2 regions of the Neobacillus camarae genome follow, and region 2 is predicted to be linked to the other one. Evidence: riboswitches for the same ligand, from Rfam matches in the RefSeq annotation. Region 2 holds a riboswitch; the other holds the start of a gene.
What was found. Region 2 has a riboswitch for preQ1 ahead of queF (preQ(1) synthase). Riboswitches for the same ligand answer to the same signal wherever they lie in the genome.

Region 1: it holds a riboswitch for preQ1, as region 2 does, so the genes downstream of both, ACY8D0_RS01010 (QueT transporter family protein) here and queF (preQ(1) synthase) in region 2, are expected to answer to the same signal.

The regions. Positions count from the first base shown of each region.
Region 1 is NZ_JBUCKX010000001.1:212,556-216,984, forward strand. It holds gene ACY8D0_RS01000 (IS200/IS605 family accessory protein TnpB-related protein) at 1-351, shown strand, start outside; gene ACY8D0_RS01005 (DinB family protein) at 664-1,209, opposite strand; gene ACY8D0_RS01010 (QueT transporter family protein) at 1,320-1,856, opposite strand; PreQ1 riboswitch class I at 1,863-1,907, opposite strand; gene gndA (NADP-dependent phosphogluconate dehydrogenase) at 2,289-3,701, shown strand; gene ACY8D0_RS01020 (DoxX family membrane protein) at 3,902-4,417, opposite strand.
Region 2 is NZ_JBUCKX010000004.1:711,192-715,620, reverse strand. It holds gene ACY8D0_RS24785 (phosphatase PAP2 family protein) at 233-766, shown strand; gene ACY8D0_RS24780 (queuosine precursor transporter) at 833-1,477, opposite strand; gene queF (preQ(1) synthase) at 1,493-1,993, opposite strand; PreQ1 riboswitch class I at 2,108-2,154, opposite strand; gene ACY8D0_RS24770 (hypothetical protein) at 2,309-2,482, opposite strand; gene ACY8D0_RS24765 (SDR family oxidoreductase) at 2,661-3,578, shown strand; gene ACY8D0_RS24760 (YhfC family intramembrane metalloprotease) at 3,627-4,406, opposite strand.

The sequences.
Region 1 (4,429 bases), on a different contig from region 2:
CGAATGCTATCCGGCTTTGCTTATTCAACATTTCAACAATTGATCGAGTCAAAAGCAAAGAAAGCGGGGGTAAATATCAAACGAGTCAATCCCGCGTATACCAGCCAAATCGGTCAAATGAAATTTATGGCACGATATGGTCTTAGTTCCAACCAAGCAGCTGCCTGCATGATTGCTAGACGGGGTTACCATTTCAGGACGGAAAAGCCAAAGTATGATACGATTTTATCCTTTTCAAAGAGATTTGATAAACATCAATCCAACTATAGGAAATGGAGAGCCATAGCCAACCATTTGAAAAAGGAATATGATTTTCAGGATAAAATTGAGCTGTTAAAAGCCGATATTTAGTGAATGGAAATTGGAGCAACGCTTCCTTTTTACCTGCAAGGAAGAAAAGGACCACGTACTCCAATATAAGTCAAGTCATAACCATTTGATTCACCAGCGTGGCTAACAGCCTTTCTAGAGTATCAACAGGTATCCTGTGCCGTGTATATGGCATTGTGACGGGAACGAAGAAGTTTATTGAAGTTAAAAGACTTCTTTGGACGGATGTTCCCATTCTGGAATTAGGGCGTGATTCCCTAACGCTATTCGCAAAAAACTCTGTTCGTTTTGCGTGCTAAACGAATAATCAATCGTTTAGAACACATAGATTTCTTATTGTACATGGATGTCTATGTTATTAGGAACGGTTAAATATCTATCGGTAACTATGTTTCGATGATGCATTTCATGCCCTGCAATGATATAGGCGATTGCCCGTGCAGTAACTTCCATTTCATTGGCAAGGCCTACGTTGGCCCAAGCAGATTCAGGCATATTTTGAACTAATGTAATGGTGGCGTTCCGTACGGCTGTGAAGTCTTCTAGAATTTTTTTTACAGGCAATTGTCTCACTTCTGATCCGGTTACAAATATCGTTTCATCAAACCCGGCCAACGGAGTCCGGTCGCCGCGTCCAATGCGCAGGAGGCGGTAAGTCATAATTCTCTCCGTATCGGTCATGTGGCCCAGAACTTCTTTAATGCTCCATTTATTTGGCGCGTAACGAAAATCCGCGTCATTTTCGGAAATATTGTTAAATAGTTCAGTTACTTGTTTCAGATTTTCCTTTAAAATTTGCAGCAGGTCACCATCCGGAACCAACTGTACGTATGGAACATAGTATTCTGGATATTCATTTTCATTAGGACGTTTCATCATTTTACTTTCTCCCTTCCTCTTTCAGTTCTTCTTTATTTTATTGTTTATTGAAAAGAATTTCCAATTAAAAAAGAGGCTGGCGCATCTATTGATGTACCAGCCTTTTTAGGTTATAACATTTTATTAAAATGAACACGTTTATTGATGGCATACATAATTGGCATGCCCACTGCCATGACAACCAGTTCTCCTGCTGCTGTGGTTAACCATGTAAATAAAAATGGCAGGTCAAATGCAAGCTGTAGTTCGAGAGCAATCAAGAACATCGTAAAGGTAAAGACAATGGTATTGACTATCATCCGTGTCCAGATGCCTTTAATAAATCGTGAGCACAAAATCGTAATCAATAAGGCAATGAGGGACTGGCCGACACCGAAAATCAAGTCGTAGGCCTTCATTGGCGAAAAGAATAAATTGGTTAGAAAAACACCAAGAATAATTCCATACAAATATTTTTTGTTGAAAACGATCAGATGGTTAAACATCTCCGATACGCGAAATTGAACCTGGGTGAACCCAAACGGCTGGATGAGTGCCGATACAGCAATATACAATGCCGCAACAATCCCGTTTACCACAATTTCCTGCACTCTGCTGTGCGTTTTTCCGGATGCGATAGGGGCACCCAATGTATTATTTTTCTCCATATTCACTTCTCCTTAGTTTTTTATAGTGGGAGGTTCTCGAACCACTTAAAAAAATGCCTGCAATCTAATATATTAATATAAATGAAGTTTATGGTCAATTTATTTTTTTCTGTTGCGCTCTAATTAGGTTGTTGATTTCTGCTCCAGGCACTCAGCAAACCTGCGGGCGTGCCGAGGGGGCTCCCCTGCCCCGTACACCCGCAGGAGTCGAGCGCATTCCGCCCTAATCATCAGAACTTATTCTTTAAAAGCCGAGAAGTGTTCCATTAAAATGATTTTATTAAGTAGAATTGGCATCACTTGGACAAACTATTTATGCTCAAAAGCTAATCTCTATTTAAATTTTTTCTACAATATATAGGCACATTTATTGTCAACTGGGAAAGAATATGGTTATCTAAATTAGGATGAAGAAAGAAAGAGGGATTACATATGTCGAAACAACAAATTGGCGTTATCGGCTTGGCCGTCATGGGTAAAAACCTTGCCCTGAATATTGAAAGCCGCGGTTATTCTGTGGCTGTATTCAATCGTTCTTACGACAAAACGGAAGACTTTATGAATAACGAGGCAAAGGGCAAAAATTTCGCCGCAGCTAAAACGATTGAGGAATTTGCCAACTCCTTAGAAAAGCCAAGAAAAATCTTAATTATGGTTAAAGCAGGCGCTGCAACGGATGCCACGATTGAGCAGCTTAAGCCATACCTTGAGGAAGGCGATATTCTTATTGACGGGGGAAATACTTTCTTCCAGGATACGATGCGCCGCAACAAAGAACTGGCGAATGCGGGCTTCCATTTTATCGGTACAGGGGTATCGGGCGGGGAAGAAGGCGCATTAAAAGGTCCTTCCATCATGCCTGGTGGCCAAAAGGAAGCATATGATCTTGTCCAGCCGATTTTAGAAGCGATTTCCGCCAAAGTAAATGGCGATCCTTGCTGTACATACATAGGGCCAAATGGTGCCGGACACTATGTCAAGATGGTTCACAACGGGATTGAGTATGGCGATATGCAATTGATTTGTGAAGCTTATTTTATCCTAAAAAATGTCTTAGGCTTAAATGCGGAAGAACTCCACAGCGTGTTCTCTGAGTGGAATAAGGGTGAACTGGACAGCTATTTAATTGAAATCACAGCGGATATCTTTACGAAAATCGATGAAGAAACCGGCAAACCATTAGTTGATTTGATTTTGGATACAGCCGGACAAAAAGGAACAGGCAAATGGACCAGCCAAAATTCTTTGGATTTGGGTGTGCCGCTGCCGCTCATTACTGAATCGGTTTATGCCCGGTTTATTTCAGCCATGAAAGAAGAGCGTGTCCGGGCCAGCAAAATATTGACAGGTCCTGAGACAAGTACGTTTGAAGGCGACAAGAAAGAATTGGTTGAAGCTGTTCGTAAGGCTTTGTATATGAGTAAAATTTGTTCATATGCCCAAGGTTTCGCCCAAATGCGCGCGGCATCCGAGGAGTACGATTGGAATCTCCGCTACGGCGATATTGCGATGATTTTCCGGGGCGGCTGTATTATTCGTGCCCAATTCCTGCAAAAAATTAAAGATGCGTACGACCGTGATCCGGAGATTGCGAACCTCTTACTGGATCCTTACTTCAAGGAAATTGTGGAGTCTTATCAATCGGCTTTGCGTAAGGTGGTTGCTTCTGCAGTGGAACGTGGAATTCCAGTGCCGGCTTTTGCCAGTGCGATTTCGTACTATGACAGCTACCGTACAGAAACGCTGCCAGCCAATCTGTTGCAGGCGCAACGTGACTACTTTGGAGCCCACACTTATCAACGGGTGGACAAAGAAGGCATCTTCCATACAAATTGGATGGAATAATGTAACCGTGAAGAAGTGTATCCCAATGTGTAAGGGGTGCACTTCTTTTTTGATTATATTGGTTCTATGTATCGGCAATAATGTGGATTTTTTGTTCCTATATGAGACCGGGTTCACCTTACCGGCGTTTTCCTTTTTTTGAAAAAAACAAAAAAGACGATTCAGGAAATCTGAATCGTCTTTTGCTGTCTTAGATGTATTTAAGCAGTTGGTTTTTGCTTTTCAACTTCAGCTTTCCGGCTGCTGAATTTTCTAATGAATGGGATAACCCAGCGGTCCAATCCAATTCTGCCAGCGTTGTAGCCTGCGGTTAGGATGATGAAGCCTAAGAAAATGTCTTTAGGGTTAGATGATACTGTACCGGCCAAGAAGAACGCGAAATTCATCACTAAACCGAAGAACATGGCAGCGGTTGTCAGGCATCCCAGGATTAAGCCAAGACCGATTAACAATTCTCCCCAAGGAACAATGAAGTTGAACAGATCGACGTTTGGTAAAGCGAAACCATCCAAGAATTTAACGTACCAGCCAAATAGGACATCGCCTTCAGGACCTTTTACCGGGTTGGCGATCGCTCCTTTTAGGAAACCGGAAGCATCGAAGCCGCCTGTGAGTTTATGAAAACCGGCTGTAAACCAAGTATATCCAAGATATAAACGCAACACCGTTAGAATGATAGCAGAGACTTTGTTTTCCCGTAAAATTTGGTTAAACATTTTGTTTTCCAC
Region 2 (4,429 bases):
CACCTCACTGGATACTATTGTATCACGAGTATTTCTTTTTATGGATTGACTTTATACAAAGTCTTTACACGTTCTTAACTTAAAGTTAAAAAAAGGACATCCCTTCTCAAATATAATAGAGATAAGTACTATTTTTGACAGTTTCATTTAACAAAAGCTTCTGGAAACGATGCTCCGATAGCCTGATCCGTGAGTAGGGATGAATTGAAATCATATGAAGGAGAGCGCAGCAATGATAAGAATATTACATGTGCTTTATGGTTTTGAGTGTCGAATTTTTCATAAGATTAATCGTTATTTTGAGCGGGTGTGGCTGAATCTGTTTTTTCGTAACGTAACACATCTAGGTGGAGCAAGATTTACGATTACAACTGTCATCCTTCTTTTTTTCGTTGCATGGTCCAAAGAAACCCGGCTGCTGGCGATTGCTAGTGCTCTTGCCTTATCGTCCAGCCATATCCCGGTTCATCTGGCAAAAGTGCTGTTTCCTAGAAAAAGACCCTACTTAACATTAGAAAGCACCAAGTTTCCAGAGAATCCTCTAAAGGATCACTCGTTTCCTTCTGGTCATACGACGGCTATCTTTGCCATTTTGACTCCCTATATCCTATCCGTCCCCGAGTTTTCTTTCCTTTTTGTCCTAATTGGTCTTAGTGTAGGGTTATCACGGATTTATCTGGGACTCCACTATCCATCCGATGTCCTTGCCGGTGCCCTTCTCGGCATATGCGCCGGATGTTTTAGCTACTTGTTATTGTGCGCATAAATAAGGACGCCTCTTCTGCTTCACTTTTCATCTAAAAGAAGCAGGAGAGGCGTCCTCTCTATACGATTAGGCTTCCTGAATTGGTTGATTCTGAGTCGCCATAGCTGGTTCCTGCCTGCGAATCAAATAAACCAGCAGATAAACGATTGGCGTGGTCAGAATGGATGCAAAGAATTTAAACAGGTATTGTGTCAAGATTAGCCCGCCCAATGCCGCAATGGGCATGGTGCCATAAAAGGCTATTGAAATAAAGATAGTTGTATCAATTAACTGGCTCAACATGGTGGAGGCGTTATTGCGGAGCCAAAGCTTTTTTTGCCCGTGCTTTGCCTTTAACTTGTTGAACACCAGAACGTCCAGGTTCTGGCTGACAGCATAAGATACTAAACTTGCGACAATGACCCGGAAGCTTCCGTTTAAAATCGTCTCAAATGCTGTTTGGTTTTGAAAAACGGGGGCTGCCGGGAGATGGACCGTGATTGCGATAAAAATCAGCGCCAGAATCTGGGTGATTAATCCGGATTGTACTGTTCTCTGGCCAGCCTTTCTGCCATATACCTCAACAATGGAGTCGACGATCGGATACGTAAAGATATAAACAATCACGGCAGCCGGCAGCATGGCCATCGTGCCAATACTGAATAACTTAACGGCTACAATGTTGGCGAGAATCAATAAACCTACAAAAATTCCATTCAGATAAAATACCATTGGTTTCTCCTCCTCTTAGCGGTTATCTACTTTTTCAGGGTAGAGGTCATGGTTCATCAAGCGGAAATCGGCCATTTTTTCGTACTTCGTTCCCGGCTTCCCGTAATTGCACCACGGGTCGATGGAAATGCCGCCGCGAGGAGTGAATTTGCCCCAAACCTCAATGTAGCGCGGGTCAAGCAGTTCAATTAAATCATTCATGATGATATTGACACAGTCTTCGTGAAAATCACCATGATTTCTAAAACTGAATAAATACAGCTTAAGAGATTTGCTTTCCACAATTTTTTGATCCGGAATATAAGAAATATAGATCGTCGCGAAATCCGGCTGGCGGGTCAGCGGGCATAGGCTCGTAAACTCCGGGCAGTTAAATTTGACAAAATAATCGCGGTCCACGTGGAGGTTATCAACCGCCTCCAACACCTCAGGGGCATAATCAAATGAATAAGCAGTGCCTTGATTACCTAATAAAGTTAAATCGTTTAATCCTTGATCGGATGTGCGTCCAGACATAAAAAAACCTCCTGTAATGGTAGTAAACAGGAGAGTTCTCGTTCAAGCATTCCATAAATAACTAAAGATAACCACATAAAAAGCCACATCCGTATGGACATGGCTGATTGTCATGTATCCATAGTTTTTTATAGAGGGTTTCCGCTATGAACCTCTCCCGTTTATCGGGTATTCACTTCACTATATGATAAAGAACAATCACATAGTCGTCAACACTAAATCTCAAATAAAAATTTTCCAACTTTGGTCCTTTAACGCGCTGGGGGACAGGCCCCCGCTATGGTAACGCATTAACGCGCCGGGGGACAGGCCCCATTATATAATTGGATAATGTTGTTCATACCTGGGATTTGTGTAGTAAGGCGGTCTGGTGCCGATGAGCGGCAGCCGGAACGCGTAGGGGTTGGATGCGTATAGCACTTCTACTTTTTCATTAGAATGATTGATTAATAAGTATTTGACTTCAGGGCTGTAATGCAAGTAGGTCAATGTGATCTCCTCCGCAGATGCTTTTTATTTAACGATATTCAAAAGTCCCTTGCAGCGAGCCCGTCCCCGGTTTAATAAATTGAATGGCAATCCTCACGCCCATGCAATGGCCAGGCACGCATTAAGCCTAAATACCATATGTTACCGCAAACTGTTTTTTTACGAGGAGGATTTATCCGTGCCAGAAGATCAGCAAAATCAATCCTACCCGCTGTATCCCCATTACGGAAAAATAACGCGGTATGAAGATATCCCGCTCACCGTTCCCGAGCAGCGGCAGCTGCGCCAGCCTGGCGTGGAAAGCTTAATGGTTCCCAGGCCCATTATTGAAAACCCCAACTATCGCGGCAGTGGCAAACTGTCCGGAAAAACCGCACTCATCACAGGGGGTGACAGCGGCATCGGGGCAGCGGTGGCAATTGCATTTGCCAAAGAGGGGGCTAATATCGCGATATCGTACTTAGACGAACACGAAGATGCCAACCGGACCAAGTCCAGAATTGAAGAGCTAGGACAACGCTGCTTATTGCTGCCCGGCGACCTAAGAAATAAACAGCAATGCATCGATATTGTGGAACGTACCGTCCAGACCTTTGGCGGACTTGATGTTCTTGTCAACCATGTCGGGGTCCAGTTCCAGCAATTAAGCCTGTTGGACATTTCCGATGAGCAGTTCGACACGACCTTTAAAGTCAATGTTTACTCCCATTTTTATATCACACGGCAAGCCCTTCACCATTTAAAGGCCGGCAGTTCGATTATTAACACCGCCTCCGTCGTGGCGTATTACGGAAATGACCAGCTGATTGATTATTCGGCGACAAAGGCCGCGAATGTTGGTTTTACCCGGGCACTGGCCAATAATTTAGTGGAGAAGGGCATTCGCGTAAACGCGGTTGCCCCCGGCCGCGTCTGGACACCGCTGATTCCTTCAAGCTTTTCAGCCGACCAGGTTCCGCTTGCCGGCAATCCTATGCAGCGGCAAGCACAGCCCTTCGAACTCGCCCCTGCCTATGTTTACCTAGCCTCGGACGATTCACGATTTGTTACCGGCCAAACCATTCATGTGAACGGCGGCCAAATCACTTCATCTTAATATTGATGTAAAGAAGGCACCATCCCTAATCGATGGAGCCTTCGCGCTCTATTCAAAGGAACCTGGAAGCCATTGCTTTGCTTTTTTAATAAATACCATCCCGATCACACCGATGACTGCCATATACAGTTCGATCCCCCATAAACTTTGGGTTTTCCCCATTTGCCAAAAAACGACTGGAAAATCAATGACCGCATGAAAGAGAACCGCATAAATGACATAAATGAATTTCTTTTTTACAACTCCGATTAGTACCAGTAAGCTAAAACCGATTTGCATAAATACGGCAAAGAACCGCTCAGACAGACCCCATAAATAAAAGGAAACACCATGAGATAAGACAGCATCTTTAATCACAGCCATTTGTTCGCTTGGTAATTTGCCCCCCAATTCACTGTCTAATGTACCTGCATTGATCATGAAGGCAAACAGGAGATAGGGTATAACCGTCATTAGCACCAGGGCCACTGCTTCAATACCGCCCCAACCGACACCAAAGGAAATGCCGCCTTTATAATCCAGATATTTTTTCAAAAACCAAGTATATAACAGAAATCTAGCAAACTCCTCGAAAATGCCCGCGGCCAATCCACCGTAAAGTCCGAACAGCCATGGGTGATCGGCGTAATGTGGAAAGTTTAACACGACAATCGTATGCGGTATTTTCTCTAATACCTGCGTAGCAACGATGAATCCTACTGCTCCAATAATGACCGGCTTTGCGGCAATGCCCGTTCTTTTTCGAAAAAATAAAATCAGTCCCACAAATAAAAGAAGTGAAAATACGATTAGTACAAACATCGAAATAATTGTAGCTGTGCTTACCATTTTAAGTCCCCCTTTTATTATCA